DNA from 4 places in the Bacillus inaquosorum genome. Region 3 is predicted to be linked to each of the others. Evidence: riboswitches for the same ligand, from Rfam matches in the RefSeq annotation. Region 3 holds a riboswitch; each other region holds the start of a gene.

Region 1 (7,942 bases), 450 kb from region 3:
TTACCTGGGCTTGATTTGAAAAACCCGATCATTCCTGCATCAGGCTGCTTCGGTTTTGGAAAAGAGTTTGCGCGTTTTTATGATTTGTCTTGTCTCGGAGCAATCATGATCAAAGCTACGACAAAAGAGCCTCGCTTCGGGAATCCGACCCCTAGGGTAGCTGAGACTGGCGCTGGAATGCTCAATGCGATCGGTCTGCAAAATCCGGGGCTGGAAAGCGTCTTGCAAAATGAGCTGCCGTGGCTTGAGCAGTTTGATACGCCGATCATTGCCAATGTCGCAGGCTCTCAAGTCGAGGATTATGTTGAAGTCGCGAAGCATATCAGCAAAGCGCCTAATGTTCATGCACTTGAATTGAACATTTCCTGCCCGAATGTGAAAACAGGCGGAATCGCTTTTGGCACGAACCCTGAAATGGCTGCCGATTTGACGAAAGCGGTTAAAGAGGTTTCAGATGTGCCCGTTTATGTGAAGCTTTCCCCGAACGTGGCAAATATCACAGAAATTGCATCAGCGATCGAAGAGGCGGGAGCGGATGGTCTTACGATGATCAACACATTAATCGGCATGAGGCTCGATTTAAAATCAGGCAAGCCGATATTAGCGAATAAAACAGGGGGACTTTCCGGCCCTGCTGTGAAGCCGGTTGCCATTCGCATGGTGTATGAAGTCAGCCAGGCTGTCAATATCCCGATTATCGGTATGGGAGGCGTGCAGACGGCTGAAGATGCACTGGAGTTTCTTCTCGCGGGAGCAAGCGCGGTCGCAGTCGGAACAGCAAACTTTGTGAATCCTTTTGCATGTCCAGACATCATTGAACAGCTCCCTGCTGTTTTGCGCCAATACGGCTATCAAACAATTGAAGAATGCATCGGAAGGAGCTGGAATCATGAAAAACAACCTGCCCATCATCGCGCTTGATTTTGCATCAGTTGAAGAAACACTTGCATTCTTAGCGCCTTTTCAGAAAGAACCGTTATTTGTAAAGGTTGGAATGGAGCTTTTTTATCAAGAAGGGCCATCCATAGTTAAACAGCTAAAAGAAAGAAATTGCGAACTGTTTTTAGATTTAAAACTTCATGACATCCCGACCACTGTAAACAAAGCGATGAAGCGCCTTGCCGGTCTCGGAGTAGACCTCGTCAATGTTCATGCGGCCGGGGGCAAAAAAATGATGCAAGCAGCTCTGGAAGGTTTAGAAGAAGGTACGCCGGCTGGAAAAAAACGCCCGTCACTTATCGCGGTAACCCAGCTGACAAGCACATCTGAACAAATGATGAAAGATGAACTGCTGATCCAAAAGCCTCTGATCGACACGGTTGTGCACTACAGCAAACTGGCGGAAGAAAGCGGACTGGATGGAGTGGTCTGCTCTGTTCATGAAGCGAAAGCAATTTACCAAGCGGTTTCGCCTTCATTTCTGACTGTCACTCCGGGGATCAGGATGTCAGAGGACGCTGCGAATGACCAAATCCGCGTAGCAACACCTGCAATTGCAAGAGAGAAAGGTTCATCAGCGATTGTGGTAGGACGCTCGATTACAAAAGCGGCAGACCCGGTAAAAGCCTATGAAGCTGTCAGACTCGAATGGGAGGGAATCAAACAATGAAACAAATCATCGCAAAACATCTATTAGACATCCAAGCTGTATTTTTACGCCCAAACGAGCCATTTACATGGGCAAGCGGCATTTTATCGCCAATCTACTGTGACAACCGCCTTACACTATCTTTCCGGGAGGTCAGAAATGATGTCGCCGCAGGCATCAGCAAGCTTGTCGAAGAGCATTTTCCTGAAGCTGAAATGATTGCGGGAACAGCAACAGCCGGTATTCCTCATGCTGCTCTGGCGGCTGACCGTTTGAATCTTCCGATGTGTTATGTGAGAAGCAAGCCGAAAGCGCACGGAAAAGGCAATCAGATTGAGGGAGCTGTTCAAAAAGGCCAAAAAACGGTCGTCATTGAAGACTTAATCTCCACAGGAGGCAGCGTGCTTGAAGCTGCGGCAGCTTTACAAGCGGCTGGCTGTGAGGTGCTTGGGGTTGTCTCAATCTTTACGTACGGGCTTCCTAAAGCGCAGGAAGCGTTTGCGAAGGCAGAACTGCCATACTACTCATTAACTGATTATGATACGCTGACAGAGGTCGCGCTTGAAAACGGAAATATTCATTCGGACGATCTGAAAAAGCTGCAAACGTGGAAGCAAAATCCCGAGTCGAAAGATTGGTTTAAAAAATAAAAAATAAATTCCGGTGATGCACAGGGGCTTCAAAGCCTTGCTGTGCGTGAAAACAGGCCTAGAGGCCTGTTTTTTTATTAATCCTATAAAAAAAGTCGGGTTGACTTATGTTAGAATTGTGCTAAAATTTACTACAAATCTAAAAACTTATCAAGAGCGGCTGAGGGACTGGACCTATGAAGCCCGGCAACCTGCACAGTGTGTAAGGTGCTACTTCCAGCAAAATGAATTCCATTTTGAAAGATAAGGGCTACATGCTGTTCCTGTCTTTCTTTCCGCCGGATTGAAAGTTTTTTATTTTAAGAGGAAAAAAGGCTGTTTGCGATAACAGCAGCCGCACCACATTACAATTGGGAAAAGACAACCGGCAGAAAGCTACTGTTTGTTTGTCTCCGAAAGGAGGAAAGAAGAAATGTTAACGTACGATAATTGGGAGGAACCAACGATTACATTTCCGGAAGACGATCCTTATAAAGGAGCGCTGTCAGTTTTAAAGTGGGCATACGGCCATTACGGCAATCAGCTTGTTTATGCCTGCAGTTTCGGAATTGAGGGAATCGTTCTGATTGACTTAATTTATAAAGTGAAAAAAGACGCAGAGATTGTGTTTCTTGATACAGGACTTCATTTTAAAGAAACCTATGAAACGATTGAGCGAGTGAAAGAGCGTTATCCGGGTCTTAATATCATCCTGAAAAAGCCAGATCTTACCCTTGAGGAGCAAGCCGAAGAATATGGTGACAAACTGTGGGAAAGAGAGCCGAATCAGTGCTGCTATCTTAGAAAGGTTGTTCCTTTAAGAGAGGCGCTTTCAGGGCATCCGGCCTGGCTTTCCGGTCTGCGCCGCGATCAAGGGCCAAGCCGTGCCAATACAAATTTCTTAAACAAAGATGAAAAATTCAAATCAGTAAAAGTATGTCCGCTTATCCATTGGACTTGGAAAGACATTTGGAGATACACATCCCGGAATGAGCTGGACTACAACCCGCTTCATGACCAAGGATATCCAAGCATTGGCTGCGCACCTTGTACGGCTCCTGCTTTTACCGCAGAGGATTTACGCTCAGGCAGATGGAATGGTATGGCGAAAACAGAATGCGGATTGCATGAATAAGGAGCTGCAAAATGGAATTAGCCGCTATTTTATTTAGCTTGTTTTTCGCGATGAATATCGGTGCAAGCGGCGCTGCAGCTTCGATGGGAGTTGCTTACGGCTCTGGAGCCATCAAAAAGAAAACCTACGCTTTGATCATATGTGCAGTCGGTGTGCTGGCCGGGGCGGTCATTGGCGGGGGCGAGGTTGTAAAAACCATCAGCTCCGGCATTATCCCCGAGCAGACGATTACACTGACGATTGTTTGCATCATTATTGGAGCCGCTGCGCTGTCGCTCTTTACGGCTAATCTGCTCGGCATTCCATTGTCGACAAGTGAAGTAACAGTCGGCGCGGTTGTCGGAGTGGGAGTGGCTTACAAAGTATTGTTTGTGAACAATCTTCTGGTCATTGTGGCGTTTTGGGTTTTTGTCCCGCTGTTTGCTTTCGGCTTCACCTATTTTGTTTCAAAGCTGTTTAGCTATTTTAAGATTGAAATTAAGTCTTCTAAAAAGCAAAAAATCCTTGGCATTGTTTTGTTAGTTGCCGGATTTTTTGAAGCGTTCTCTGCCGGCATGAACAACGTGGCGAATGCCGTTGGCCCATTAGTAGCGGCCGGTGTGCTTGATGTCGCGAAAGGAACCTTGTACGGGGGAGTTTTTGTCTCCCTTGGCGCACTGTTATTAGGCCGGCGGGTGTTAGAAACAAACGGGAAGAAAATTACGAGATTCTCAAAAGGAGAAGGCATTCTCTTATCCGGTACAGGAGCCGGACTGGTGATCATCAGTTCTGTATTTGGGATGCCGGTGCCTCTGGCGCAAGTCACGTCATCGTCTATTATCGGAATAGGCATGGCAAAAAACGGTCCGAATGTGTTCCATAAACAAGTTGTTCAAACGATGCTGAAGGTATGGATCGTATCGCCGTTTTTATCTTTATCGATTTCTTATCTGCTTGTATCCTTGTTTTTAAAAGAGGATTATTATTCAATCTTTATCATGGTAAGCGTGCTTTTAGCGGCGGGCGGTGCCATCAGCCTGACGAAGGCCATTCGTAAAGAGAGACGCTCTGTCCACGAACAAGGCGGGGGAATCTGATCATTAATCTGAGTTATTTTATATGTTAACTAGGAGGAAATGGATATTATGAGCTTAGCACCACACGGAGGAACATTAGTAAACAGAGTAGATGAATCATATGATGTGAGCAGCATTCAAAAAGAAATTGAACTTGATTTAATTTCTTTCGCGGATTTGGAATTAATCGGAATTGGCGCATACAGCCCGATCGAAGGCTTCTTTAATGAAAAAGATTACGTATCTGTTGTCGAAAACATGCGTCTTTCTTCCGGCGTTGTCTGGTCCCTTCCAATCACACTTCCGGTCGATGCGCAAAAAGCAGCGGAACTGTCAGTCGGTGAAACGGTAAAGCTAACGTATGAAGGAGAAACATACGGCGTGATCCAAATCGAAGACCTGTACGTGCCTGACAAACAAAAAGAAGCTGTCAATGTGTACAAAACGGATGAGCAGGAGCATCCGGGTGTTAAAAAGCTGTTCAGCCGCGGCGATACATATGTCGGCGGACCGATCACATTGATTAAAAAAGCTTCAAAACAGTTCCCTGAGTTTACGTTTGAACCGGCAGAAACAAGACGCCAGTTTGCGGAAAATGGCTGGGAAACCATTGTCGGTTTCCAAACAAGAAATCCTGTTCACAGAGCGCATGAATACATTCAAAAAACGGCTCTTGAAACAGTAGACGGCTTGTTCTTAAACCCGCTGGTAGGCGAAACAAAATCTGATGACATCCCAGCTGATGTGCGGATGGAAAGCTACCAAGTGCTTCTTGACAATTACTATCCGAAAGACCGCGTGTTCCTTGGCGTCTTCTTAGCGGCGATGCGTTATGCAGGACCGAGAGAAGCGATTTTCCACGCGCTTGTCAGAAAAAACTACGGCTGCACGCATTTTATCGTCGGCCGCGATCACGCAGGTGTAGGTGACTATTACGGAACATACGAGGCACAGGAGCTGTTTGACACATTTAAACCTGAAGAACTCGGAATTACACCGCTGAAATTCGAGCACAGCTTCTTCTGCGAAAAATGCGGGAATATGGGAACAGCGAAAACTTGCCCTCATGGCAGAGAGCATCACGTCATCTTATCAGGCACTAAGGTAAGAGGCATGCTGAGAGACGGTGTGCTGCCTCCTGCAGAATTCAGCCGCGCAGAAGTCGTAGAAGTGTTAATCAGAGGTATGAAGAAAAAAGAAGAAGCAGGCGTATCTTAAGGAGGACTGGCAGTGACAAATCGCGATATCGTATGGCATGAAGCCTCTATTACAAAAGAAGAGTATCAGCAAAAAAACAAGCACAAAAGCTCCATTCTCTGGCTGACAGGGTTAAGCGGTTCAGGTAAATCAACGATTGCCAATGCAGCTGCGAGAGAATTGTTTGAGCAGGGCTACCAGGTGATTGTGCTGGACGGTGATAATATCCGTCACGGCTTAAATAAGGATCTTGGTTTTTCTGATGAAGACCGAAAAGAAAACATCCGCCGGATCGGAGAGGTGGCAAAGCTTTTTGTTCAGCAGGGCACCATTGTGCTTACTGCTTTTATCTCTCCTTTCCGCGAGGACAGAGAACAGGTTCGCCAGCTTGTGGAAGCAGGCGAATTCAATGAGGTATACATTAAATGCGACCTCGATATTTGTGAACAAAGAGATCCGAAAGGGCTCTACAAAAAAGCAAGAAACGGGGAAATTCCGTTCTTTACAGGAATTGATTCTCCTTATGAAGAGCCGGAAGCACCGGAGCTCGTTCTTGATTCAGGACAGCATGACCGTGAAGAGTGTAAAAACCAGCTGATCGAGTTTGTCAAACAAAAATTGAGCTAAATATGATCTGCTGTGTTCTTCTCAGACGTTGAAATGCAAGCGAGAATAACATCACAGCGAATGTTCTGGAAGAACTCGAATAGATCGGGGGAAATACGATGGGGAAAGTATATATTGTAGGAGCGGGTCCCGGAGACCCTGATCTGCTGACAATTAAAGCGCTGAAAGCCATTGAAAAAGCTGATGTCATCTTATATGACAGATTAGTAAATAAAGAGATTTTACAATATGCCAAAGAGCAAGCAGACCTGATCTACTGCGGGAAGCTTCCAGATTTTCATACGATGAAACAAGAAACCATCAATCGATTTCTTGTGAAGTATGCACAAAAAGGGAAAACCGTTGTCAGACTGAAGGGCGGAGACCCATTTGTGTTCGGCAGAGGAGGGGAAGAAGCGGAATGCCTCTCTGAAAACGGAATTCCGTTTGAAATCATCCCTGGCATTACGTCAGGAATCGCGGCAGCCGCTTATGCCGGGATTCCTGTTACTCATCGGGATGCGGGCTCTAACGTCGCTTTTGTAACGGGTCATTATAAAAAAGAAGAAGATTTTGAGGAAAAGTGGAAAGTGCTGGCTACAGGAATTGATACACTTGTCATCTATATGGGTATCAAAAACGTACAGCAGATTGAAAGAAAACTCCTTGAAAACGGCCGGGACGGTTCTACGCCGGCAGCCTTTATTCACTGGGGAACAACGGACAAGCAAAAATCTGTTTTTTGTACAGTTGAAACCCTTTCAGAAACAGTGATAAAAGAAGATATTAAAAATCCGAGTTTAATTGTCATTGGAAATGTTGTAAATTATCACTATAAGCTGGATTGGTTTGAATCTGAACTGAAAAAACAAGATTTAAGCGAGGCGTTGTAAAATGAAACAAGCGATTTTATATGTTGGTCACGGCAGCCGGGTAAAAAAAGCGCAGCAAGAAGCCGCAGCCTTTTTGGAAGGATGCAAGGCGCACGTCTCTGCGCCTGTACAGGAAATCAGCTTTTTGGAGCTTCAGGAGCCGACAATTGAGACAGGGTTTGAAGCATGTGTGAAGCAAGGCGCCACTCATATCGCAGTGGTGCCTCTGCTTCTTTTAACAGCTGCGCATGCAAAACATGATATTCCGGAAGAAATTGCGCGTGCAGCATCGCGATATCCTTCAGTCCGCATTTCATACGGAAAGCCGATCGGGATTGACGAAGAAGTAGTCAAAGCAGTATATCACCGAATGAAAGACATAGGTGTTCCGTATGAAAATGCCAGAGTCGTGCTCATCGGGAGGGGCAGTTCAGATCCCGCTGTAAAAAGAGACGTAACCGGCATTGCCAATCTTCTTCAACAGATGATTCCGGTCAAGGAAGTCATCCCGTGCTTTTTGACAGCATGCGGCCCGAATTATAAAGAGATTTTTTCAGAGCTTAAAAAAGATGACGGCATGACAACCTTTGTTGTTCCCTATTTGCTCTTTACGGGTATGCTGATGAATGAAATAGAACGAGAGGTTCAGAAATTAAAAGCTCAAAATCCGAATGTCTATCTCTCTTCCTATATCGGTTTCCACCCCCATGTGAAAAACGCATTTTTAAACCGTGTGAGAGAAACCGCCGCAAACCATGAGGGGCAATTTGATTTTGACGGAGGTTCATATGCTTCCGCTGCACATTAGCCTGGAAAAGAAAAAGGTTGTCATTGCGGGGGGCGGCACCATTGCTCTCAGA
Region 2 (7,942 bases), 1.5 Mb from region 3:
GCTTTGCGGGGAAATCCGCTTATAATAGCGCCAAGCACGGCGTCATTGGGCTGACAAAGGTCGGGGCGCTGGAAGGCGCGCCCCACGGCATTACAGTCAACGCGCTCTGTCCGGGTTATGTCGATACTCAGCTTGTCCGCAATCAGCTGAGCGATCTTTCGAAAACGAGAAATGTCCCTTACGACTCCGTACTTGAACAGGTCATTTTTCCGCTTGTCCCGCAAAAACGACTGCTTTCCGTCAAGGAAATCGCGGATTATGCGGTGTTTTTGGCAAGCGGGAAAGCGAAGGGCGTCACCGGGCAGGCTGTCGTCCTTGATGGGGGCTACACCGCTCAATGACATAAAAAAACACACTTGCTCCGTTAGGGAATCAAGTGTGTTTTTTGGCTTATTTCCAAACATCGTTAGCGATCTCAACCACATGGCGGAGCTTCGCCCATTGCTGTTCTTCAGTCAGCTTGTTGCCTTCCTCAGTTGAAGCGAATCCGCATTGAGGGCTGAGACAAAGCTGGTCTAAGCTCACATAACGGGACGCTTCTTCGATACGGCGTTTCACGTCGTCCGGATGTTCAAGCTCACCGAATTTAGATGTCACTAAGCCGAGGACAAGCTGAAGATCAGAGCGCTTTACATAACGGAGCGGTTCAAATCCGCCTGAGCGTGAATCATCATACTCCAGGAATAGACCGTCCAGGTTCAAGCCGTCAAAAATGGTTTCGGCTGCTGCGTCATAGCCGCCTTCCGCTGTCCAAGTGGACTGGAAGTTGCCGCGGCAAATATGCATGGTTACCGTCAGATCATCAGGACGGTCTGCAATCGCGTCGTTAATCGATTTCGCAAACAGCTGGCGAAGCTCGTCAGGCGTTGTTCCGAACGCCTCGATTTGTTTTAAGCCTTTTTCAGATAAGAAAACAGCCCATGCCGTATCATCAAGCTGGAGGTAGCGGCAGCCTCTGTCATAAAACGCTTGAATCGCTTTTTTATATGCTTTGGATACATCGTGCTGGAAAAGGTGATAGTCTTTTTTGTACGCATCCTTTTCAAGTTTCCCACGGAAAAACAGCATATTCGGGCTCGGGATCGTCATTTTTGGCGTCGCGTCACCGGCAATGCTATGGAGAAATGAGTAATCTTCAAGCATTGGGTGAGTTGAAAAGTCGATATCGCCTGTGACTTTAATGCCGCGTGCTTTTGTCTGTACGTTATGGAATTGAATGCCCTGCTCAGGAGTAAACGGCTCAACGCCATCCAGGTTTTCCAGGAAATCAAAATGCCACCACGCTCTGCGGAATTCACCGTCTGTCACGACGTTCAGTCCGGTTTCCTTTTGTTTTTCCACAATGCGGATGATTTCATCGTTTTCGATCTGGCGAAGCTGCTCAGCCGTAATCTCGCCGGCCGCTTTTTGCAGCCGCGCTTTTTTGACGGGCTCTGATCTCAGCAGGCTTCCGACTTGATCCGCGCGAAACGGCGGTTTTTTTCTTTGAAGTGATTTTTGTTCTGCGGGTGTTGTTTGTTGTGACATGTTGTCCATTCCTTCTTTCCATTCGAATATAAAAAAGCTCTTCCTTTGGATAAGGAAGAGCTTGCGTGACAATCTCAACCTTATCTTCAAGAGCAATCATTGCTCTAAAGGATTTAGCACCATTCTGTTAAACAGCGGTTGCCGGGTATCGCAGGGCCAGTCCCTCCACCTCTCTTGATAAGGAAAACCTTTTTATGAAATTTTCTGATAGTATCTATTATTCACACATTTTCTGTTTCTGTCAATGATAGATTATCCCCACACATCGTTGGCGATGTCGACGACATGGCGCAGCTTTGCCCATTGCTGCTCCTCTGTCAAAAGATTGCCTTCTTCTGTAGAGGCAAAACCGCACTGAGGGCTGAGGCACAGCTGATCCAGGCTGACAAAACGCGCAGCTTCATTGATTCGGCGTTTCACATCATCAGGATTTTCGAGCTCGCCGTATTTCGATGTGATCAAGCCAAGCACAATTTGCAGATCCTTGCGTTTCACGAAACGGAGCGGATCAAAATTCCCAGAGCGGTCATCATCGTATTCCAAGAACAGCCCGTCCAGGTTTAAGCCGTCCAAAATCGTTTCCGCTACAGCGTCGTAGCCTCCAGATGCCGCCCAAGTTGAACGGAAGTTGCCGCGGCAAATGTGCATCGTGATTGCTAAATCATCAGGGCGGTCTGCCACTGCATCGTTAATCGTTTTGGCAAACAAGTCAGGCAATGTTTCTGGATCGCCGCCGAGCGCCCGGACAACCTCTCTGCCTTTTTCCTCAAAGAAAAGAGACCATGACGTATCATCAAGCTGAAGATAGCGGCATCCAGCGTCATAAAAGGCTTTAATTGCTTTTTTGTACGCTTGGGCCAGATCATGAAAGTATTCCTCTTGGTCGTCATAAATCCCTTTATCCGCCTTTTCACCGAAAAACAGCATATTCGGGCTCGGAATCGTCAGCTTTGGTGTCGCGTCGCCGGCAATCTCATGTAAAAATTGATAATCGGCAAGCGCTGGGTGGCTCGTAAAATCAAGTTTTCCCGTCACTTTGATGCTGCGTGCTTTTGTTTTCGCGTTATGGAACTGAATCCCTTCAGCCGGGATGAACGGTTCCACTCCGTCAAGCCCTTCCAGGAAATCGTAATGCCACCAAGAACGGCGGAATTCTCCGTCTGTTACCACATCGAGACCGATTTCTTTTTGTTTTTCCACAATGCGGGTGATTTCTTGATTTTCAATATCACGAAGCTGTTCCGCCGTGATCTCGCCGGCCGCTTTTTTCTGCCGGGCTTCTTTCACCGGAGCGGAGCGCAGCGCAGTAAACTGCCGACATGATCGGCGCGGAAAGGAGCTTTGTGTTGTTGTACTGTTTTTTGTCCTGCGGCATTTGTTTGTTGAGCCATGTCATTCGCCTCTTTTCTGAAATGTGTTGAGCATAAAAAAGCTCTTCCTTTGTGTAAGGAAGAGCTTGAACGATCAAATCTCCGCCTCATCTGCAAGAACGCAATGTTCTAAAGGATTTAGCACCATTCTGTTTGAAACAGCGGTTGCCGGGTATCATAGGGCCAGTCCCTCCACCTCTCTTGATAAGGTATATCTTCATATTCAAATTTCAATTATCTTAATATTATTACTTTTGGATCAATTGTCAACACTTTTTAGAAAATACTTTCATCTTCATCGTCATATAATACCATATCCAGTACGATAGCGATGGCCGTGCAAATCAGCACATCTTCTTCGTTTGCAATCTGCAAATGATAGGAATCACCCCAGCTCAGCCACTTCTTGCTCACCGACATCCGGACATTCTTTCCGTCCGTCAGCTGGAATTCATCCTTCCACAAGTCACCGTCAATTTCCCAGTTGAGCTTAGAAATTTCAAATTTTGGTTTGAAAAATGTTAGTTTCTTCGTCACCTCACAAACTGTTTCCCCGCCAATTGAAATCACATATCGCGGCAATAAAGACATTACTTTTTGTTCTATGGAAACGAGTGTTTTTCCGGATGAATCTGTCATTTGCAGCGAGTCCCCTAACGAAAAGAACCGCCCCTCGACCTTGAATGTCTCTTGTTCATCCCGGTCATAAATGTGAAATGCATCTTTAAACGAGAACATCTTTTGTTTCATAAATAATTCGATCATTGCTGAAGTCTCCTTTTGATTTGCCTTGTAAGAGATTACGGACAGGGGGGCAAAAAGGTTTCAAGTTCCAAATCTAGTAACCAGAAACGCGCTGGCCGTTTTTTACGAGTAATTAATGTTTCTAAATTAAAAAAAGGCTGCATCGTTCAGCAGCCTTTCTTTTGAAATATAGTATTAGGAAAGATGCATCCGGCGTTTTTGGCGGATCGCGTCAAGGTCGATTAGGTTGTTGTGATGAGGTGCGGCTGCTGGAAGAGGGCTTGTCTTTTGCGGTTTGCGGCGATTGTCCTTGCTGAAAGAAAAAAGAAGATAGCCGCATAATGCGATGATAATAAAAAGGATCATTTTACATTCCTCCCAAAAAAAGTTTTGGTATTCTCTATTGTACGGATAAAATGTCAAAAAGTATTCAAAAAATTCCAAATTGGTTAAAAATAAATAACTGCCCCTCAAAAACAGTCTAACCTGATAACCTGAAAATAGTCTTGTAAATTGGTGATTGTTCATGTTAGTGATTGGTTCTATAGTTACTATCGACGATAAAATAAATTCCTTTATATAACTTTTAACCTAAATTTACATAATTCCAATTACCTGTTTTTGGGTGCTGTTTTCTTGCTTGTTAGGTTTATACCCTATTTTTCGGAATCAAACACAAAAAACCCAAATTACGGAGCATTTGGGCGGTACGGGGGAATGCAGATTGTGGTTTTGGGGATTTGGATGTCTTATCAGAAGAAGCGTTTGAACATTTTTCTGATCTTTTGAAACGGGCTCGATTTCTTTTGCATTTTAAGAGGCCGGATCGTGATCCATTTTTTAAATAGGCTCTTTTTTGCAGCAATTGCATGTTTTGTCATTGTTTTTCCTCCTCATGTGTTGATACTTGTTTTACGGAGGACGTATTCAAAATGTTTCGTTTTTACACAAAAAAACCAGCCCTTTTTTGGACTGGCTTTTGGCATTACGCCTGTTCTTCAAACAGCTTTGCAATCTCAACGATGACGTTTACGGCTTTGACCATGTTATCAGCTGAGATGTATTCGAACTTTCCGTGGAAGTTTTCCCCGCCGGTAAAGATGTTTGGCGTCGGGAGTCCCATGTAGGACAGCTGGGATCCGTCCGTGCCGCCGCGGATTGGAGAAATCTTCGGTTCGATACCGAGGTTTTTCATCGCTTGCTCGGCAATGTTGACGATTTCGATGACAGGTTCGATTTTCTCTCTCATGTTGTAGTATTGATCGTTCATATCAAGCTGAATCCGGTCTTGCCCGTATTCGTTTTGAAGTTCTTCAACGACTCGCTTCATTGTTTCTTTTCTGCTTTGGAAGTTTTCTTTGTCAAAGTCTCTGATAATGTAGTGGAGTTTTGTTTCCTCTACATCTCCTTGAATCGACAGCAGGTGGTAGAAGCCTTCGTAGCCTTCTGTATATTCAGGCGCTTCGTCTGCCGGCAGCAGGCTGTTCAGCTTCATTGCGATTTTTGCAGAGTTGATCATTTTCCCTTTTGCCGTGCCGGGATGTACGTTGTTGCCTTTGATCGTGATTTTTGCGGCAGCGGCATTGAAGCTTTCGTATTCAAGCTCGCCGAGCGGACCGCCGTCAACTGTGTAGGCAAAGGACGCATTGAATCGTTTCACATCAAATTTGTGCGGGCCTCTCCCGATTTCTTCATCAGGCGTAAAGGCGACTCTGATTGTGCCGTGCTTGATTTCAGGGTGTTTGATGAGGTAATCCATGGCTGTCATGATTTCGGCAATGCCGGCTTTATTGTCTGCGCCGAGAAGGGTTGTGCCGTCTGTGGTGATGAGTGTGTGGCCCTTATAGCCGGACAGCTCAGGGAATTGATCAGGCGACAGGATGACCTGCAGCTGTTCATTGAGAACGATGTCTTTTCCATCGTAGCTTTCTACGATTTGGGGATTCACGTTTTTGCCGGTAAAGTCGGTGGCGGTGTCGACGTGGGCGAGAAAGCCGATTGTCGGCACGTCTTTTTCAGTATTGGAGGGAAGAGTCGCCATGACATAGCCGTTCTCATCAATGGCTGCATCCTGCATGCCGATTGACTTCAATTCATCGACAAGCATGTTTCCTAACGTCAATTGGCCGGGTGTGGAAGGGCAGGTGTCGACGGATTCATCGGACTGTGTGTCGACCTTTACGTATGTAGTAAACCGTTCAATGATTTCTTCTTTCATTTCCAATCATCTCCTTTGTCTTATTTTATCATGGCGGGATGAGAGATTTCTATTGCACAATACCGTTTCGAATGGCAAAAACGACTGCCTGTGTCCGGTCTTGGGCGTTACATTTTTGCAGGATGCGGTGCACGTGGGTTTTTACCGTGCTTTCGCTGACGAAAAGCTTTTCAGCAATCTCTTCATTTCTCAACCCATAGGCCATTTGCTGAAGAACCTCGAGTTCTCTTTTGGTAAACGGCTCTGCCAGTTCTTCGGCTTGAGTCTGTTGCTTCGAGCGAAATGTCTCACTGATAATTTTAGCAGCTGTGGCCGTACGGAAAATCGCTTCGCCTCTGGCCGCGGCGCGAATGGCGTCTATCAATTCTTCAGGAAGCGTATCTTTCAGCAAATAGCCGACTGCACCCGCACGGATGCCTTCAAATACATATTCTTCCGTGTCGAAGGTGGTTAAAATGACAATCTTTGTATATGGGAGTGTAGACATAATGTCTTTTGCCGCTTCGATGCCTGAGCAATGCGGCATTTGGACATCCATGAGGATGACGTCGGGTTTTGTTTGCTTTGCCAGTGCAATGATGCCGTGACCGTCGCCGGCCTCACCGGAAACCGTCATATCCGGCTGTGCGTTGATGACATAGCGGAATCCTTCGCGCACTAGCGGCTGATCATCGGCAAGTGCGACGCGTATTTTATCTTTGTTCATCTTTTTGCTCCTTATTCGTTGTCATGAGCGGCAATGCCAGCTCAATTTGCAGGCCGCTCGGCTGCACAGTGCTGAGGGACAGGGAACCGCCTGCTTTTTCAGCGCGCTCTTTCATTCCTGTCAGGCCAAATCCATAAGTAAGATTGCCGGTGAATTGTCCGTCGTCGGTGATTGTGAGATAAAGATGTGTCTCGTCATTTGAGATGATGGCAGCCGCATGGGAAGCGTGAGCATGGCGAATGATATTGGTCAGCGCTTCCTGCAAGATGCGGTAGATCGTTTCGCTTACGTTTTGAGGCCAAGACTCTTCTGACAGGCCGGCAGTGTCTAAAGAAACGTGCAAGCCGCTCCGTTCCTCCACTTGATGGATAAGCCCCCGCAAAGCGGTAAGGCCAACCATGGATTCACTTCGTCCCATTTGGTGAACGACAGACCGTACTTCTTGAAGGCATTCTCTGGCGACACTCAGTACATTTTGAATGACTTTTTCTGAATCCTCCTTGCTGCTTTTTAGGATATAGGGAAGAGATTGAAGCTGAACAATCACAGAAGTCAGCTCATGGCCGATGCTGTCATGAATGTCGCGGGCTATTCTTGTGCGCTCCTCAAGGACCGCGTACCTTAAAGAAAGAACAGAAGCCTCCTGCAGCTCTGCGTGCGCTTTCTGGAGTTCTTCATGCGCCTGCTCCAGCTGCAAGTGCATTTTCGCTAATTCAGCATGATTCCGTTCAGCCTCTTTTCTGGCTTCCCGTCTGAAACGCATGGAGGAGAAGAATACGTACAGTCCGATCATGATCGAGATGTTACTGATGATATCGTCCCAGCTGCTGTCAAAAACAGTGTACAGAAAGAAAACGTTGCCTCCAATTAGGCATATTGTAAAGATCAAGGACAGGCGTGCAGGAAGCTTTATAGCCGTATAAACCAATAAAAATACGATTAAGAAAAAGGCGGCTCCCTGCTCTTGGCCGGAAACAGCCCAAAGAAAAACGGTCAGGAGCCAAAGACCGACGAATATGCTGAAATTAACAGCAGCGGATGTTACATAGGGAATGATCCAAATGAATGCTAAGTACACCGCAAACACAAACGCTAACAAAATGGGATCAGCTTCGGATGGATGAGATAAACATTGTATGCAATTCAATATGAGAATAAGGCTCGGCACAAATTTCTTGTAGTGCCGAGCCGAAGATTGTCGGTTCATGCTGGTCCTTCTTTCAGTTATTGAATCGATACTTTGCCTGCGGTCAGCCGTCTGTATGCTTTGTAAAGCATGATATTGCGGGCTGTGATAGTGCCGAGGGGAATGAAGAACATAGAATGAATAATGGCAATAAAAATCTCGTTGCTCTCTGGCAGCCATATTCTCGCAGC
Region 3 (7,942 bases):
ATCCGTCTTCCTGATACACTTTTCCATTTTTCATCAAATGGCCGAGCGCGCGTTTAAAGGCGGCCTTGCTCATGTTAAAACGTTCTCTGATATCGTCAGGCTGGCTTTTGTCGCTGTACGGCATGGCGCCGTTTCTTGTTCTCATATACGTCAGAATGTACTCAGCATCAACAGACATTGCATCCTGTTTTCTCGGAAGCAGCGACATGTTGACTGAACCGTCTTCTTTGACTTGAATCACCCGTCCCGTGACTCTTGAGCCGAGTCTTGGCTCCTCTTTTCTTTCTGAAGGATGGATAAAACCTCGTATACCGTCGTCCGTGATGACGAATGAACCTGTTGCGATCAGTCTGTACACCGTACCTGTCAGCTCTTTATTCATCATATCTTCTGTGGCGTCGGTAAACAGTTCGCTGATGATATCTTCCGGCGCTGGTTTCGCGAACATGCGTCCCCGGTTTGTCACCTTCAGCATACAGTAAAGCTTATCCCCTTTTTGCGGCCAGACATCTTCGTACGGAGGCAAATGCTCGGTTGCGACAAGCGCGTCCTTAGATAAACCGACATCAACGAAAACGCCCATATCTTCCACTGTATCCACCACTTCGACCCAGCCATACTCATCAGCGCTGATGACCGGAATTTTCATCGTGGCCGCAAGCCTTTCCTGCTGATCGACGTATATAAAGACCTCTACTTCGTCTCTGTCCTCGATATCCTCAGTTATTTCACTGTTATGTAAGAGAATCGTGTCTTCTCCGTCGGTTAAAAAGTAACCGAAGTCAGTTTGGTGATCTATACTCAAGGTTAATTGCTGCCCTGGTCTCATGCTATCGTCCTTCCTGTTCCGCTTATTTTTCTGCGGATTCTGTTAACATTTTTTCCAATCATCACAAATTGATTCTTTGTTCTGTTGGAAGTTTCTCTTTATTCTACTATAATCAACACATAAGTTAAATGTTATGGAGGTTTTCATATGGCAAAAGAAAGTTCATTTGATATTGTATCTAAGGTGGAATTGCCTGAAGTGCAAAACGCGATCCAAATCGCATTGAAGGAAATCAGCACACGCTATGACTTTAAAGGAAGCAAAAGCGACATTTCTTTAGATAAAGAGGAGCTTGTCCTCGTTTCTGATGACGAATTCAAATTAAGCCAGCTGAAAGATGTGCTGGTCAGTAAATTAATAAAACGAAATGTACCGACAAAAAACATTGATTACGGCAAGGTTGAAAACGCATCAGGGGGAACGGTACGCCAGCGCGCAAAGCTTGTTCAAGGCATTGATAAAGACAACGCCAAAAAAATCAATACGATCATCAAAAACTCCGGACTGAAAGTAAAGTCTCAGGTGCAGGATGATCAAGTGCGCGTCACTGGAAAAAACAAGGATGACCTGCAGCAGATTATTACAGCTGTGCGGGGTGCAGATCTGCCGATTGACGTTCAATTTATAAATTTCAGATAAATTTTCTGAATCCTATTGATTATTGTCTTTATTTTCGGTAAATTTGGAGAAAGGGAAAAAGCCCGGCATCTTTTAGCATTTCCTGAATACGAAAACTTCATATCCGTTCTTATCAAGAGAAGCAGAGGGACTGGCCCGACGAAGCTTCAGCAACCGGTGTAAATGGCGATCAGCCATGACCAAGGTGCTAAATCCAGCAAGCTCGAACAGCTTGGAAGATAAGAAGAGACAAAATCACTGACAAAGTCTTCTTCTTAAGAGGACTTTTTTTATTTCTCTTTTTTTCCTTGCTGAATGTGAATAAAGGAGGCAGACAATGGGACTTTTAGAAGATTTGCAAAAACAGGTGTTAATCGGTGACGGCGCCATGGGGACGCTCCTCTACTCCTATGGCATTGACAGGTGTTTTGAGGAGCTCAACATTTCGAAGCCGGAGGAAATTCAGCGCATACATAAAGCGTACGTTGAGGCAGGAGCCAACATTATTCAAACGAATACGTACGGGGCCAATTATATTAAATTATCGAGACACGGCCTTGAGGATGACATTAAAAAAATGAATCAAGAGGCAGTAAAAATCGCGCGGGCTTCAGCAGGCGATGCATACGTGCTTGGGACGATGGGCGGCATCCGCACATTTAATAAAAACGCGTACAGCCTTGACGAAATCAAACGCAGCTTTCGCGAGCAGCTGTACCTGCTGCTGCATGAAGAACCGGATGGCTTGCTGTTAGAAACGTATTATGATTTGGAAGAAGCCCGTGAAGTGCTGAAAATTGCGCGCAAAGAGACTAGCCTTCCGATTATGCTCAATGTATCGATGCACGAGCAAGGCGTACTGCAGGACGGAACGCCGCTTTCTGAAGCATTGCGATCGATTGCTGATCTCGGGGCTGATATCGTCGGCATTAACTGCCGGCTCGGTCCTTATCACATGATTGAAGCGCTCAGCGAAGTGCCGATTTTTGACGACGTGTTCTTATCAGTTTATCCGAACAGCAGTCTTCCTTCACTTGAAGAGGGACGGCTCGTCTATGAAACAGATGACACGTATTTTCAAAACAGCGCATCAGAATTTCGCAAACAAGGCGCACGGATTATCGGCGGCTGCTGCGGCACCACACCGAATCACATCCGGGCGATGGCGGAAGCAGTTGGCGGGCTGGCTCCGATTACGGAAAAAGAAGTCAAAACCCGGGCGAAGGAATTCATTTCCGTTCAGCACGAGCGGACAGAGCCCGGCCTGAATGAGATCGCGGCGGAAAAACGCTCCATCATCGCAGAACTGGACCCGCCGAAAAAATTGAGCTTTGACAAATTTCTGTCCGCTGCTGCTGAATTAAAAGAAGCGGGAATTGATGCCCTGACGCTCGCTGACAATTCACTGGCTACCCCGCGGATCAGCAATGTTGCCTGCGGCGCCCTTGTGAAGCAGCAGCTCGATATGCGGTCCCTTGTCCATATTACGTGCCGTGACCGAAATATTATCGGCTTACAGTCACATTTAATGGGCCTTGATACATTAGGGCTGAATGACGTACTGGCCATTACGGGTGATCCTTCTAAAATCGGGGATTTTCCGGGTGCAACGTCTGTTTATGATTTAACATCCTTTGATTTAATCAGGCTGATCAAACAGTTCAATGAAGGACTGTCCCTGTCTGGAAAGCCGCTTGGCAAGAAAACGAATTTCTCAGTCGCCGCTGCATTTAATCCGAACGTCCGACATCTGGATAAAGCGGTAAAACGGCTGGAGAAAAAAATAGATTGCGGGGCCGATTATTTTGTTTCACAGCCTGTCTATTCCGAGCAGCAGCTTGTCGATATCCATAACGAAACAAAGCATCTGAAGACGCCGATCTATATCGGCATTATGCCGCTCACAAGCAGCCGAAATGCTGAATTCATCCACAATGAAATTCCGGGCATTAAGCTGTCTGACTCTATTCGCGAAACAATGGCCCTCGCCGGTGAAGATAAAGAGAAGCAAAAAGCGGAAGGCCTTGCGATTGCCCGCTCCCTGCTGGACACGGCATGCGAGCTGTTTAACGGCATCTACTTGATTACGCCTTTTCTCAGATCTGACTTAACCGCTGAGCTCACTTCGTATATCCAGCAAAAAGATGAGCAGCGCCAAAATATCTATTTGCATTAAACCTAGATGACTGCCTGAGCCAATCGGGCGGTCTTTTTTTACCGCATTCGTGTTACGATATAAAAAATCGGTTTTAGAGGAGGAACATCATGCTCGAAGTTAAAACCATTTCCGCGGAAGATACATACGAAATCCGGCACCGTATCCTGCGCCCCCATCAATCCATCGAACAATGCCAATATGAACAGGATCATGCGGAAGGCTCTTTTCATCTCGGCGCGTTTTTTGAAGGAACACTGATCAGCATTGCTTCTTTCTCCCCTCAAAATCAGCCATTATTAACGGAATCCCCTGCGTATCGGCTGAGAGGCATGGCGACGCTTGAAGGATATCGCGATAAAAAAGCCGGGAGCATGCTGATCAAACACGCGGAGCAGAAACTGGCAGAGAAAGGCGTGCAGGCGGTCTGGTGCAATGCAAGACAACATGTCAAAGGCTACTACGCAAAGCTTGGCTGGGAAGAACGCGGCGAACCGTTTGAGATTCCCGGCATTGGCACTCATATCGTCATGTGCAAAAAACTCGGAACAAGCAGGTGATCTTATGGACGTAATGGATGAGCTGATTGAGCTTCATGAAGAACATGTCCCCGGCTTATTGCGGCTTTGCAGGCAGGCCGGGTGGCCGGATTATGGTGAACAAGAGCTGGCACTGCTGGTCCAGCAAGGGCGCTTTTTCGGTTATCAAAACATCCGCGGGGAGATCATCTCCTGCATCGGCTTGTTTTTGTTTGGCCGTCTTGCTTCTATCGGCCTCGTCATCGTCGACAAAGAATACAAACGGCTCGGTCTCGGGCGGCGGATGGTAAACGCGTGTATCACCCAAACGGATGAAAGCACCGCCATCAGGCTTTGCGCCACAAAAGAAGGTTTGCCGCTTTATGAAAAAGCAGGTTTTCATAAAGCGGGTTCAGTCCGAAAGTACAGCTGCCACAGTTTTCAACCTTTTGCAAAGCACCTTGACGCTGAACTGACATCCTTTAGAGAACAAGACTTTCAAGACTTAGCCGCAGCGGATCTGGCAGCCTTTGGCGGAGATCGATCAAACCTTCTTCAGCAGCTTATTTCCACTTCGGAAGAATGTGTCATCATCAGAAACAAGAAGGGACAGCTGATTGGCTACGGCCTGTCTGTACAGACACCGGCCAATCTGAAATTCGGCCCCATCGTCGCTCCATCATCAGACATTGCTGCACGAATAATCAACAGGCTGGCCGCCGGCAAACAAAGTCCGATGCGAATCGATATACCGGGTGAACACACATCTCTTCATGACAGACTGATTGAAATGGGATTTCACGCAGACGCAGAGCCGCCGCTTATGCTTTACCAGAAAAAGAGGCTTCCTGACCAAAATGGACACCTATATTCGTTAATTTCACAGGCACTCGGTTAACCCTCCTTTTTCCCGAACAGGTATTTTCTGTTCGGTTTTTTGCTGTCTGAACGTTGAATAAACGAAGCCAGCAGGGACATTCTAAGCAGAAGAAAAGGAGTGTGCTCTGAGATGGAATCATCAAAACAAAATAACGGAATGACGATTGTTGCAATCGGTTCAATCCCTTTAATATTAACACTTGGAAACTCGATGCTTATTCCGATTTTGCCAAAAATGAAATCTGAACTTCATTTATCACAATTTCAAGTCAGTCTCGTGATCACAGTATTTTCCTTGATTGCGGCGTTTGCCATTCCGATTGTCGGTTATCTCGCTGACAGATTCTCAAGGAAAATCATCATTATCCCTTGCTTAATTTTGTACGGTGCCGGCGGCTTATTAGCCGGGTTTGCGGCGGGTTTTTTTGATAATGCATACCCTTGGATCATGGCAGGACGGGCGCTTCAGGGAATCGGGGCAGCCGGGACCGGCCCGATTGCGATGGCACTGACGGGGGATCTGTTTAAAGGCGCCCAGGAAAGCAAGGTGCTCGGCCTCGTTGAAGCTTCAAACGGCATGGGGAAAGTGCTTTCGCCGATCATCGGCTCGCTTATCGCCCTGCTTGTCTGGTATGGCGCGTTTTTTGCCTTCCCGGTGTTTTGTATCATTTCGATCGTGCTGACGTGGATTTTTATTAAAGAAAAGAAAAAGGAAAAAGAACCGCCCCCGATCGGAAAATATGCGAAAGGGCTGTTAAGTGTTTTTAAACATGAAGGCAGATGGCTGTTTACAGCTTATTTAGCAGGGGCAACTTGTTTGTTTACTTTATTCGGCATCCTGTTTTATCTATCAGATGTCTTAGAAAAAACATACGATACCGACGGCGTCAAAAAAGGCTTGATTTTGGCAATCCCGCTTTTGGTTATGTGTGTGACATCTTATACAACCGGAAGCAAAATCGGCCAAAAGCAATCATTAATGAAAAAGCTGATCGTACTCGGATTGGCGTTTATGACTGTTTCTTATGCGGCATTGTCTTTCATTGAGAATCTTGTGCTCTTTATCAGCGTTCTCGTGCTGAGCAGTATAGGCTCCGGCCTTGTCCTTCCTTGTGTGAACAGTTTTATTACCGGAGCTGTCGGCAAAGAAAGACGGGGATTTGTGACCTCGCTGTACGGATCGGTTCGTTTCTTAGGGGTTGCCATCGGGCCTCCGATTTTCGGCCGCCTGATGCAATGGTCCAGACCCGGCATGTTTTTGAGCATTGCGGGATTGACGCTTGTTGTCGGCATTCTCGTGATGTTGCTGATCCATGTAAATCAAAACAAAGAAGAAACAAAAGAAAAAGAAGATCCTAAAATGGCTGGCAATCGGCTTCAGCCAGCTGAGGAAAGGTAGCATCCCATTTGAAAATCGAACGGGTTGAGACCTTTCCGCTTTTGCATCGATTAGAAGAGCCGTACGGCGACGCAAACGGGTTTAAACGATATCGAACTTGCTATCTCATCAGAATTGTCACAGAAAGCGGGATTGACGGCTGGGGAGAATGCGTTGATTGGCTCCCGGCTCTCCATGTCGGTTTTACCAAACGGATCAGCCCGTACCTTGTAGGAAAACAGGCCGGCAGCCGACTGCCATTAGTGCGTACGATTCAAAAATGGCATCAACGGGCGGCCTCTGCTGTGAGCATGGCGCTGACAGAGATTGCGGCCAAAGCTGCGGATTGTTCGGTTTGCGACCTATGGGGCGGGCGGTATAGAGAAGAGATTCCTGTATACGCCTCTTTTCAATCGTATTCTGAACAGCCGCAATGGATCAGCCATTCGGTTTCCAGTGTCGAAACCCAATTAAACAAGGGCTTTAAGCAAATTAAAGTCAAAATCGGCGGGGCTTCATTTGAGGAAGATGTCCGTCACATCAATGCCCTGCAGCATACTGCCGGCAGCTCCATTACGATGATTCTGGACGCAAACCAAAGCTATGACGCCGCAGCCGCTTTGAAATGGGAACGCTATTTCTCAGCATGGACGAACATCGGCTGGCTTGAAGAGCCTTTGCCCTTTGATCAGCAGCAGGATTACGCTTTGCTTCGCAGCCGTTTATCTGTTCCTGTTGCCGGTGGAGAAAATATGAAAGGCGCGGCACAATTTGTGCCTCTCCTTTCACAGCGGTGTTTGGATATCATTCAGCCCGATGTCATGCATGTCAACGGAATTGATGAATTTCGGGACTGCCTCAAGCTCGCACGTTATTTCGGCGTTAGAGCGTCCGCCCATGCATATGATGGTTCTCTTTCACGGCTCTATGCTTTATTTGCACAAGCCTGTCTGCCTCCGTGGTCTAAAATGGAGAACGATCAAATTGAGCCGATCGAGTGGGACGTCATGAAGAATCCTTTTACAGATCTCGTCAGCCTTCAGCCTTCAAAAGGAGCGGTTCACATCCCGAAAGGAAAAGGCATTGGAACAGAAATCAATATGGAGATCGTCAATCGTTACAAGTGGGATGGCTCAGCATATTAAGCTGAGCCATTCTTTATTTGCAGACATAAATAATGGACAGCCTCATAAAATGGAAACAGCGGACAAGTCTTTTCATAAAGGAGCAAATGACTTAATGGCTGAACTGCTGACGAAAGCAAAACTCACGTTTATGATTGTCGTAGGCGGCGTACTGCAGGGACTCGGCATGTCCTTGTTTTTATTTCCGCATGATATTCCGACAGGCGGGGCAGCAGGTATTGCGGTGCTGTTGCATTATCTGTTTCAAATTCCTCATGGCTTTTCAGTGTGGGCTGTGAATGTGTCGATGCTTTTTACCGCTTTAAAATGGCTGGAAATGAGAACATTCACCGGCACCCTCGCTTCGATTACCGTCACCTCTGTCTCGGTATTGATCTTTGATGCGATTTTTCCGGATATCACATCAAACCTGTGGCTTGA
Region 4 (7,942 bases), 820 kb from region 3:
TACATTCTCTTCCTTCATCTCCTACAAAGACCGATTTACTCATTTCTCCATTTCGTCTCCATCAAGAAAACGAACTTGGCATCTATTATTCACCTCATAATGAATATATCAATCGTGCTGCCACAATTGTGATTACGGGAATCACGCCGGGGTTTTTTCAGATGAAAACAGCATACGAAACAGCCGCAGAAAGTCTGCGGCGCGGCCGGTCTCTTGAGCAAATGGCGGTAGACACGAAAAAAGCAGCAGGTCTCTCCGGTTCGATGAGGCATAACCTGATCAACATGCTGGATTTATGCGGGCTGCCGCAGGCTTTAGGCATTCAAAGCGCCTCACAGCTTTTTGGAGACTTGCGGCATATGCTTCATACCACTTCTGTTATCAAATATCCTGTCTTCTTTCAGCTAAAAAACTATACCGGCTACAGGCCGGCTATTTCTCGCTCTCCTATCCTAAGCACCTATGCTTTTGAGCACTTCCCTGCGGAGCTCAATAAATTGACAGAACCGGCTCTTCTCATACCGCTGGGAAAAGCAGCCGAAACAGTATGTGATACACTGATCAGCCAGCACTGCATCCGGAATTTGTTTTGCCTTCGCGGCTTTCCCCACCCATCAGGCGCAAACGGCCATCGTTTGAAACAATTCAACAAAAACAAAGAGCAACTAGAAAGACAAATTTGTTCCTTTGCTGCCTCAGGTTTGATTTCACTATAGAAAAGAGGAAATAAAAGGGATATCATAAACGAAAACACAAACTTGGGGAGTGGTTGAATGTTTCCTGTTTTAGAAACGGATCGGCTTACACTTAGGCAAATCACAGATCAAGATGCAGAAGCCATTTTTGTTTGTTTTTCAAACGATAAGGTGACACGCTTTTACGGACTTGAAAACATGAAATCTATAGAACAGGCAACTTCAATGGTTCAAACGTTTGCCGGCCTTTATCAAGAAAAGCGCGGTATACGGTGGGGAATTGAAAGAAGAGACACTAAAGAATTGATCGGAACAATTGGCTTTCATGCTTTGGCCCAAAAGCATAGGCGTACAGAGATCGGTTATGAAATCATCCCGGCGCATTGGCGAAACGGATTTGCATCAGAAGCCATTTCAAAGGTTGTATCCTATGGATTTTCTGCCCTTGGACTGACGCGTATTGGCGCAGTTGTATTTACCGAAAATGAAGCATCAAATCGCCTGCTCGTAAAAATGGGATTTCAAAAAGAAGGGATCTTAAGACAGTACATGTATCAAAATGGAGTCCCTTATGATACAAATGTGTATTCTATTTTAAAATCAAGAGAATGAACGGACGGCATTCTCTCGATCTGCATGTACATCCCCTTCCCTTTAAATGTCCGATTCAGGACCTGCACAAGCTATGACATCTTGATTCTTGATCACTTCCTTCAAGATTTTCACCTCTTATACTTATATAACTTACAAAGTAAATAAACTTTGAAACAAGTAAAAAAGATGCATAGTGGTAAATGCTGTTGTAAGCATGGAAATCCTTACATTACTGAATACATGATAAAAAGCGCCCCTGAAACAAGGCGCTTTCTGATTAAGATGCATATTGAGGAGACGTTTCCTCCTGTACTGCTTTTTCCTCAGGTATATGAATGCATTTCGTCATGACCGCACTCGCAAGATAAAGGATCGCAAAGATCCAGACAACACCTTGCGCCCCGATGAGACCGATGAACAGCCAAGCGAGCGCAGGGCCGACAAACGCTGATAAACCTGCAGCCAAATTCAATACAGACATGGCCGCTCCTTTGTCTTTTCCGGCCACCGTCGGCACAATTGCACCAATCGGCACATAGCCTGCCAGCAAACCTCCCCAAATAAAGCCGATCACGCTGACAACCGCTAAACTTCCGCCGGAGAAAACAGGTGCATAATATAATAGGACGGTGAAAATGCCGCAGCCGACTCCGCCGAACCAAATAACGGTATTTTTCCAGCCGAACTTATCGCCGACAATTCCAAAGATAAGGTTGAACACAATATTCCCCAGAAAAATCGTTCCCCAAATCTGCAGCCACACATTGGTTGAAATTCCATGCTGAGCCATGTGCATCGGCAAAAAGACTGGGAAACCATATGTACCAATGCTGTTGATAATTCTGATGATTCCGCCTGTAAGCACCCGCGGATTCGTAAAAAGAATGGTAACTCCTTTTAAAAGCTCCTCAGCTGTTTCTGATCTTTTTCTTTTCTTCTTTTCAAAACGGTCTTTATTGATAAACAATGCGAAGAATGCACCAAGACATACCCAGAAAATAGAGCTCCAAAGCGTATTCAAATAACCGAACGCTTTGATCGCGTAGCTTGAGTACCAAGCACCGAACACAAACATGCCCAGGCAATACGCAATCCAAAACCAGCCGACAGCGGTACTAAGCTTGTTTTGCGGTGTTCTGTAGATGACCCATGTCAAGAAAGAATAAGCAAAAAGCGGGTAGCCTAACCCTTTTACAAAGTAAGTCACATACATCACAGGAAGGTTCAGCTGTTCAAATCCAAACACGATAAAGGCAGCTGTACCGATCACATAAAACAACAGCCCCATAAACATCGTCCGTTTTGCGCCAAATGCTTCAAGACATACACCCGAAAACCAAGAAGCTATGGCAAGCGCAATCCCGTAAATGCTAAAAATTGAAGCGGATTGCTGAACGGTAAGCCCGTTTTCGATCAGAAAAGGGCTGAGCCAGCCTTGTTCAAGCCCGTCTCCCATCATAAACAAAACTACCCCTAAAAACCCCCAGGCAAGCCGCTTTGGTATTCCAATTTTATCAAACATATCTGTCTCCTCCTTAGATGCTAATATCAATTACCGTATTACCTCATTAAAGCTGAAAATTAGATAATTCCTCAAAACAGCAGCAAATGCCGCCTTATAACAACACTTTGCTTTCTGAACCTGAAAAAAAGCGCTGCGTTTGCTTCCATTCCTCATATAAAGCCAGTTCGGCCTGACAATCCTGCGGTTCTATTACCCGGACATTTGCTGACATCTCTTCCGTCAATTGAAAGGTTTCATTGCAAATGACTGCAGCCCCTACGACAGATGCCTGATGATATCCCTCTTGGACATAGATTTTTTTCTGAAGAAGGTCCGCGATATATTGAGTGAGCGCTTTGCTTTGGAATCCTCCTCCGCACACCCAAACATAGTCACGTTCAAACGGAGTAACCTCTGTTAATATATCAAAGTTCCATTTGATCGAAAATGCGATCTCTTGCAGCGCCGCACGTACAAAATGTGCTCTTTTTAAATGCGCTGAAAGTGGGGCATCAAAAAGAAAACCGCCTCTCGTTAACGCATTCTTTTCTGCCGATAAATAAGAACCGAGAGCCGCCACACATGCATTGTCTTCTTTAGCAATTGCAGAAATCTCTTCCTCCATCACTTCGTACGATTCATTCGGGTAAAAAATCTGTTTTAATTTTTGATAATTCAGGCCGGTAATTCCCGGATTTGTTTCCACAAGCCATTGGCTATGTTCTGTATGGCAGTTCAGCCAGGCTTTATGTTTTGTGTCGTCATGATCAGCAGTAATTTTGGTTATTGGCGTTGTTGTCCCAGATACGATGACGATGTCCTTAAGAGCAGCGCCGGTGCTTTTCACAGCCAGCTGTGTATCTCCGCCCCCTGCTATAACCTTTGCATGTATAGAAAGGCCTAATTCGGACGCATACTCATTTGTTATCGTTCCAATCGCTGTTCCCGCTCTTACAAGAGGCGGAAGGATTGATGGGGAGAAGCCGAATATGCCGCACATCTCTTCTGACCAAGTGTTTTGCTTCACATCAAACAGCAGGGTTTCGGTTGCCTGTGAGGGTTCATATGTCAATATTCCGCTCAGCTGGTACGTTACCCAATCACTGATGCTTGTAAAGCTTGCCGTTTTTTCCCATAAAGAGGGCTGGCGTTCTTTTAAACCATAAAGCTTGAGCGCAGAAAAAAGTGCGGTCGGCAGGCGGCCTGTGCAGCTGTATATCTCTTCCTGATTGGGTATGCTCTCCTCCCACTCACGGCCACGGTTATCAATGTTCGGCAGCCCTAGAAAAGAGTCGCCGTTCTGATCAATCAGAACAATCCCCTGTCTTTGACTCGTCGATGTCAAACCTATTATGTCAATATCATGCGAACGGGAAAGCGCACGTTTTGCCAATCTCATGACTTGCTTCCACAGCACCTGAGGAGAAAAATAACGGCTGTCCGGGTAAAGCGTCTCGGTGGCATACACGATGTCCTCCCGTTCAACCGTTTGAACACTGCCTGATACACTCACGATCGCTACTCTCGCATTGCCTGTGCCGATATCAAAAACGAGATAGCCTTTTTGTTTTTTCATTCCGTTAGCCTCCTTTCTTATGCCTCTGTTTTTAGCTTATCTTTGTTATACAATGTCGGAATATTAAGAGTTTTTTCAACCTTCCATTTTTTGAGGGCTTCATTCAGGATCGTCACGTGATGATCCTCCACTTCAAAGGTTGCTCCAGCGAGATGCGGTGTTGCCAGAACATTAGGCAATGAAATCAATTTGTAATCCGATTCCTCTGGAGGTTCATGATAAAAAACGTCTAAAATGGCTCCTCTGATTTTATGTTCTTTTAATACAGATAAAAGATCGTCACGGTTTACCACAACCGCTCTTGAAGTATTGACGAAAATCGCACTCTCTTTCATCAGATCTAAATATGCCCGATCAATCAGTCCAAGTGTTTCCTCGGTACGAGGCAGATGGACAGAAACGATATCACTGTCTGAAAAAACCGTTTTAAGAGATACTTTTTCATATTGAGGATGATCGTCTTGTACGTATGGATCGTAATACTTTATTTTACAGTCGAACGCAGTCAGCAGTTTTGCAATCCTTTGACCAACGGCGCCAAACCCAACCATGCCGACCGTTTTTCCCGTTAATTCATTTCCTTTAAATTTGACATAAGCCTGCAGGTAATCACTGTCCCACTTTCCATCCTTCAGCCATTGATTCGAGGTGCTGGTATGGCGGAGAAAGGAAATCACATTACCGATAAACATTTCAGCAACGGCTTGCGCATTCCGCCCGGGTGTATAAAAAACGGGAATGCCTCTTTTTGATGCTGCGGCCACATCCACATTGGAGGGCATTCCCCTGCACACACCGACAAATGAAAGTTCGGGAACAGAAGCAAATACGCTGTCTGTTACTTGATCAAGCTCAGTAATCAAGCCTTTTGCATTTGTTTCTTTTAATAGCTGAATGATTTCATCTTCCCGGTATGCCCGGCCTTGCTCCTTCCAGGTGTGATAAGCAACCGAGCCGAACAATTTTTCAAGCTCTTTGCGTCCTTCTTCGTTGTACGGCGCTGTAACCAAAACCGTCATGGTGCAAAACATCCTTTTCATCATATTTTTTCATAAAAAAATCTCTTTCCGAAGATGGAAAGAGATTCATATATAGGCGTGCCCTGTTACAGACAGACGCCGGTATAAACCTTGCTTTCCTATCTTTCAAGCTGACGCTTGCTGGAATTGGCACAATAATGTTGCCGAGGTTTCATAGGGCCAGTCCCTCCACCTCTCTGGATAGAAAATGTTGAGTATGTAATTTTCAGAATGAAGAATACGTTTATCATAAAGAAGTCTCAGATTGATGTCAATCTCTTTTTTCAGAATTGACGTTATCATCCGAAATGTTATAATTCTTACAAAATATCTAACTAGAGAGAGGAACTGGGCCATGAAATCTTTTGCAACACAACAAAACGGCATTTTCAAATCCGTTTGCTCGCTTGACTGCCCGGATCAGTGCGGATTATTAATACATAAAAAAGACGGAAAAATTGTGAAAGTGCAAGGTGATCCCGACCATCCTGTTACGGCCGGAAACATATGCAACAAAGTCCGAAACATGACGGAGCGCATCTATGATGAAAAGCGGCTGACTACACCGCTTAAACGGACAGGTGCGAAAGGTCAGGCGATATTTGAACCGATTTCTTGGGATGAGGCAATTGATACCATTACCTCCCGCTGGAAACAGCTGATTGATGAAGAGGGAGCTGAAAGCATACTCCCGTACAGCTTTTATGGAAATATGGGAAAATTAACAGCTGAAGGTATGGACCGCCGCTTCTTTTACCGCATGGGTTCAAGTCAGCTCGAACGGACAATTTGCAGCAAAGCGGGATCTGAGGGCTATAAATATACAATGGGTATAAGTGCGGGAATTGATCCTGAGGAAACCATTCATACGAAACTATTTATTTTTTGGGGAATCAACGCGGTCAGCACAAACATGCACCAAATTACAATCGCCCAAAAAGTACGAAAACAGGGTGCCAAAATTGTCGTGATTGATGTGCATAAAAATCAGACAGGGCGTCTCGCCGATTGGTTTATTCCCATAAAACCCGGAACCGACAGCGCACTTGCCCTTGGCATCATGCACATTTTATTTAAAGAAAACCTTCATGATGAAGCATTTCTGTCTGAATACACGGTCGGCTATGAAGATCTCCGTGAACACGTGAAACAGTATGATCCGGAAAAGGTGTCACTGATTACCGGTGTCAGCACTGAAGATATTTATCAGCTGGCAAGAATGTACGGCGAATCCTCCCCTTCTTTTATCAGAATCGGAAACGGAATCCAGCATCACGATAACGGCGGGATGATTGTAAGGACGATTGCCTGTCTTCCGGCAATCACTGGCCAATGGCTGCACAAAGGGGGCGGCGCAATTAAGCATAACAGCGGAATTTTAGAATATAACACGAATGCCTTGCAGCGGCCTGACTTACTGAAAGGGCGCACACCGAGATCGTTTAATATGAATCAGCTTGGCAAAGTGCTTTTGGAAACAGATCCGCCTATTCGCTCTCTTTTTATTTACGGGACGAACCCGGCCGTTGTCGCGCCGGAAGCGAACAAAGTCAGACAGGGCTTGCTGCGGGAAGACCTATTTACTGTAGTTCATGATTTGTTTTTGACGGAAACGGCTGCATACGCAGACATTGTCCTGCCTGCAACATCCGCTTTTGAAAATACCGATTTTTATACCTCCTACTGGCACCATTACATTCAGCTTCAGCAACCGGTGATTGAGAGATATGGTGAAAGCAAGTCTAACACTGAAGTGTTCCGATTACTGGCTGAAGCAATGGGATTCACAGACCAAGAGCTCAAGGACTCAGATGAAGAATTGATTCGCCAGGCGCTTGATCATCCAGATAATCCGTATTTGGCGGAGATTGATTACGATTCACTTACTAAGCACTCATTTATGAAAGCGAAACGCAAAAAGCCGCTGTTTCCAGGCAAACTTCCGACTCCAAGCGGAAAAATAGAATTATATTCAGAAAAAATGAAACAAGACGGTTTCCCGGCATTACCGACATATACGCCTCTTGTATCTGATAATGAACATCCGTTTATGTATGTTCCGGCGCCAAACCATAATTTCTTAAACTCAACGTTTTCCAACAACGAAAAACACATCAGGCTTGAAAAGACGCCAAAGCTCTTTATCAATACAAAAGATGCTGATGAACACGGAATCGTTGATGGGGATCCTGTACGAATTTGGAACAGCCGGGGAGAATGCGAGCTGACCGCTGCAGTCGGGGAACAAGTGCTGCCCGGTGTTGTCGTCAGTCAAGGATTATGGGCGGATGAACCAGGAAAAAAACAGCTTGTAAACGCGCTTACCCCGGATCGCTTATCCGATATGGGCGGCGGCGCCACCTTTTTTTCAGGACGCGTGCAGATTGAAAAAGCATAAACGAAAAAACCGCCCAGAACATGTTCTGGCGGTTTTTTTTTGGTTGATAATGAAACCCGGAGTATGCCAAGCCCGTATAACATAACATCGACATAATGGAGGCATGCATATGGACGTTTTTTTAGGAATCGGTATTGCTTTGGCTGGCTATTTTAT

What was found. A riboswitch is a leader RNA that binds a small molecule or an ion and turns the genes downstream of it on or off. The one in region 3 is predicted to bind S-adenosylmethionine.
Region 1: linked by a shared signal. The riboswitch ahead of M1M80_RS08605 (phosphoadenylyl-sulfate reductase) and the one ahead of M1M80_RS06195 (bifunctional homocysteine S-methyltransferase/methylenetetrahydrofolate reductase) in region 3 are both predicted to bind S-adenosylmethionine.
Region 2: linked by a shared signal. The riboswitch ahead of M1M80_RS20310 (5-methyltetrahydropteroyltriglutamate--homocysteine S-methyltransferase) and the one ahead of M1M80_RS06195 (bifunctional homocysteine S-methyltransferase/methylenetetrahydrofolate reductase) in region 3 are both predicted to bind S-adenosylmethionine.
Region 4: linked by a shared signal. The riboswitch ahead of M1M80_RS10205 (2-hydroxyacid dehydrogenase) and the one ahead of M1M80_RS06195 (bifunctional homocysteine S-methyltransferase/methylenetetrahydrofolate reductase) in region 3 are both predicted to bind S-adenosylmethionine.

What each region holds. Positions count from the first base shown of each region.
Region 1 covers NZ_CP096592.1:1,737,470-1,745,411, forward strand. Annotated here, with positions in the region: gene M1M80_RS08590 (dihydroorotate dehydrogenase) at 1-921, shown strand, start outside; gene pyrF (orotidine-5'-phosphate decarboxylase) at 890-1,609, shown strand; gene pyrE (orotate phosphoribosyltransferase) at 1,606-2,238, shown strand; SAM riboswitch class I at 2,383-2,488, shown strand; gene M1M80_RS08605 (phosphoadenylyl-sulfate reductase) at 2,651-3,352, shown strand; gene cysP (sulfate permease) at 3,364-4,428, shown strand; gene sat (sulfate adenylyltransferase) at 4,477-5,625, shown strand; gene cysC (adenylyl-sulfate kinase) at 5,638-6,231, shown strand; gene cobA (uroporphyrinogen-III C-methyltransferase) at 6,330-7,103, shown strand; gene sirB (sirohydrochlorin chelatase) at 7,105-7,890, shown strand; gene sirC (precorrin-2 dehydrogenase) at 7,871-7,942, shown strand, end outside.
Region 2 covers NZ_CP096592.1:4,000,462-4,008,403, reverse strand. Annotated here, with positions in the region: gene M1M80_RS20320 (3-hydroxybutyrate dehydrogenase) at 1-341, shown strand, start outside; gene M1M80_RS20315 (5-methyltetrahydropteroyltriglutamate--homocysteine S-methyltransferase) at 391-1,527, opposite strand; SAM riboswitch class I at 1,605-1,711, opposite strand; partial or broken gene M1M80_RS20310 (5-methyltetrahydropteroyltriglutamate--homocysteine S-methyltransferase) at 1,780-2,918, opposite strand; SAM riboswitch class I at 3,002-3,108, opposite strand; gene M1M80_RS20305 (LURP-one-related/scramblase family protein) at 3,174-3,662, opposite strand; gene M1M80_RS20300 (hypothetical protein) at 3,837-4,115, opposite strand; gene M1M80_RS21585 (hypothetical protein) at 4,394-4,522, opposite strand; gene pepT (peptidase T) at 4,627-5,859, opposite strand; gene yxjL (two-component system response regulator YxJL) at 5,909-6,565, opposite strand; gene M1M80_RS20285 (sensor histidine kinase) at 6,552-7,772, opposite strand; gene M1M80_RS20280 (DUF1453 family protein) at 7,790-7,942, opposite strand, start outside.
Region 3 covers NZ_CP096592.1:1,288,311-1,296,252, reverse strand. Annotated here, with positions in the region: partial or broken gene M1M80_RS06205 (CvfB family protein) at 1-878, opposite strand, end outside; gene M1M80_RS06200 (YajQ family cyclic di-GMP-binding protein) at 977-1,468, shown strand; SAM riboswitch class I at 1,575-1,693, shown strand; gene M1M80_RS06195 (bifunctional homocysteine S-methyltransferase/methylenetetrahydrofolate reductase) at 1,785-3,623, shown strand; gene M1M80_RS06190 (GNAT family N-acetyltransferase) at 3,713-4,162, shown strand; gene M1M80_RS06185 (GNAT family N-acetyltransferase) at 4,167-5,018, shown strand; gene M1M80_RS06180 (MFS transporter) at 5,130-6,398, shown strand; gene M1M80_RS06175 (mandelate racemase/muconate lactonizing enzyme family protein) at 6,407-7,522, shown strand; gene M1M80_RS06170 (YitT family protein) at 7,617-7,942, shown strand, end outside.
Region 4 covers NZ_CP096592.1:2,103,503-2,111,444, forward strand. Annotated here, with positions in the region: partial or broken gene M1M80_RS10185 (hypothetical protein) at 1-730, shown strand, start outside; gene M1M80_RS10190 (GNAT family N-acetyltransferase) at 774-1,307, shown strand; gene M1M80_RS10195 (MFS transporter) at 1,567-2,811, opposite strand; gene M1M80_RS10200 (FGGY-family carbohydrate kinase) at 2,906-4,369, opposite strand; gene M1M80_RS10205 (2-hydroxyacid dehydrogenase) at 4,387-5,412, opposite strand; SAM riboswitch class I at 5,505-5,596, opposite strand; gene M1M80_RS10210 (molybdopterin oxidoreductase family protein) at 5,744-7,786, shown strand; gene M1M80_RS10215 (hypothetical protein) at 7,896-7,942, shown strand, end outside.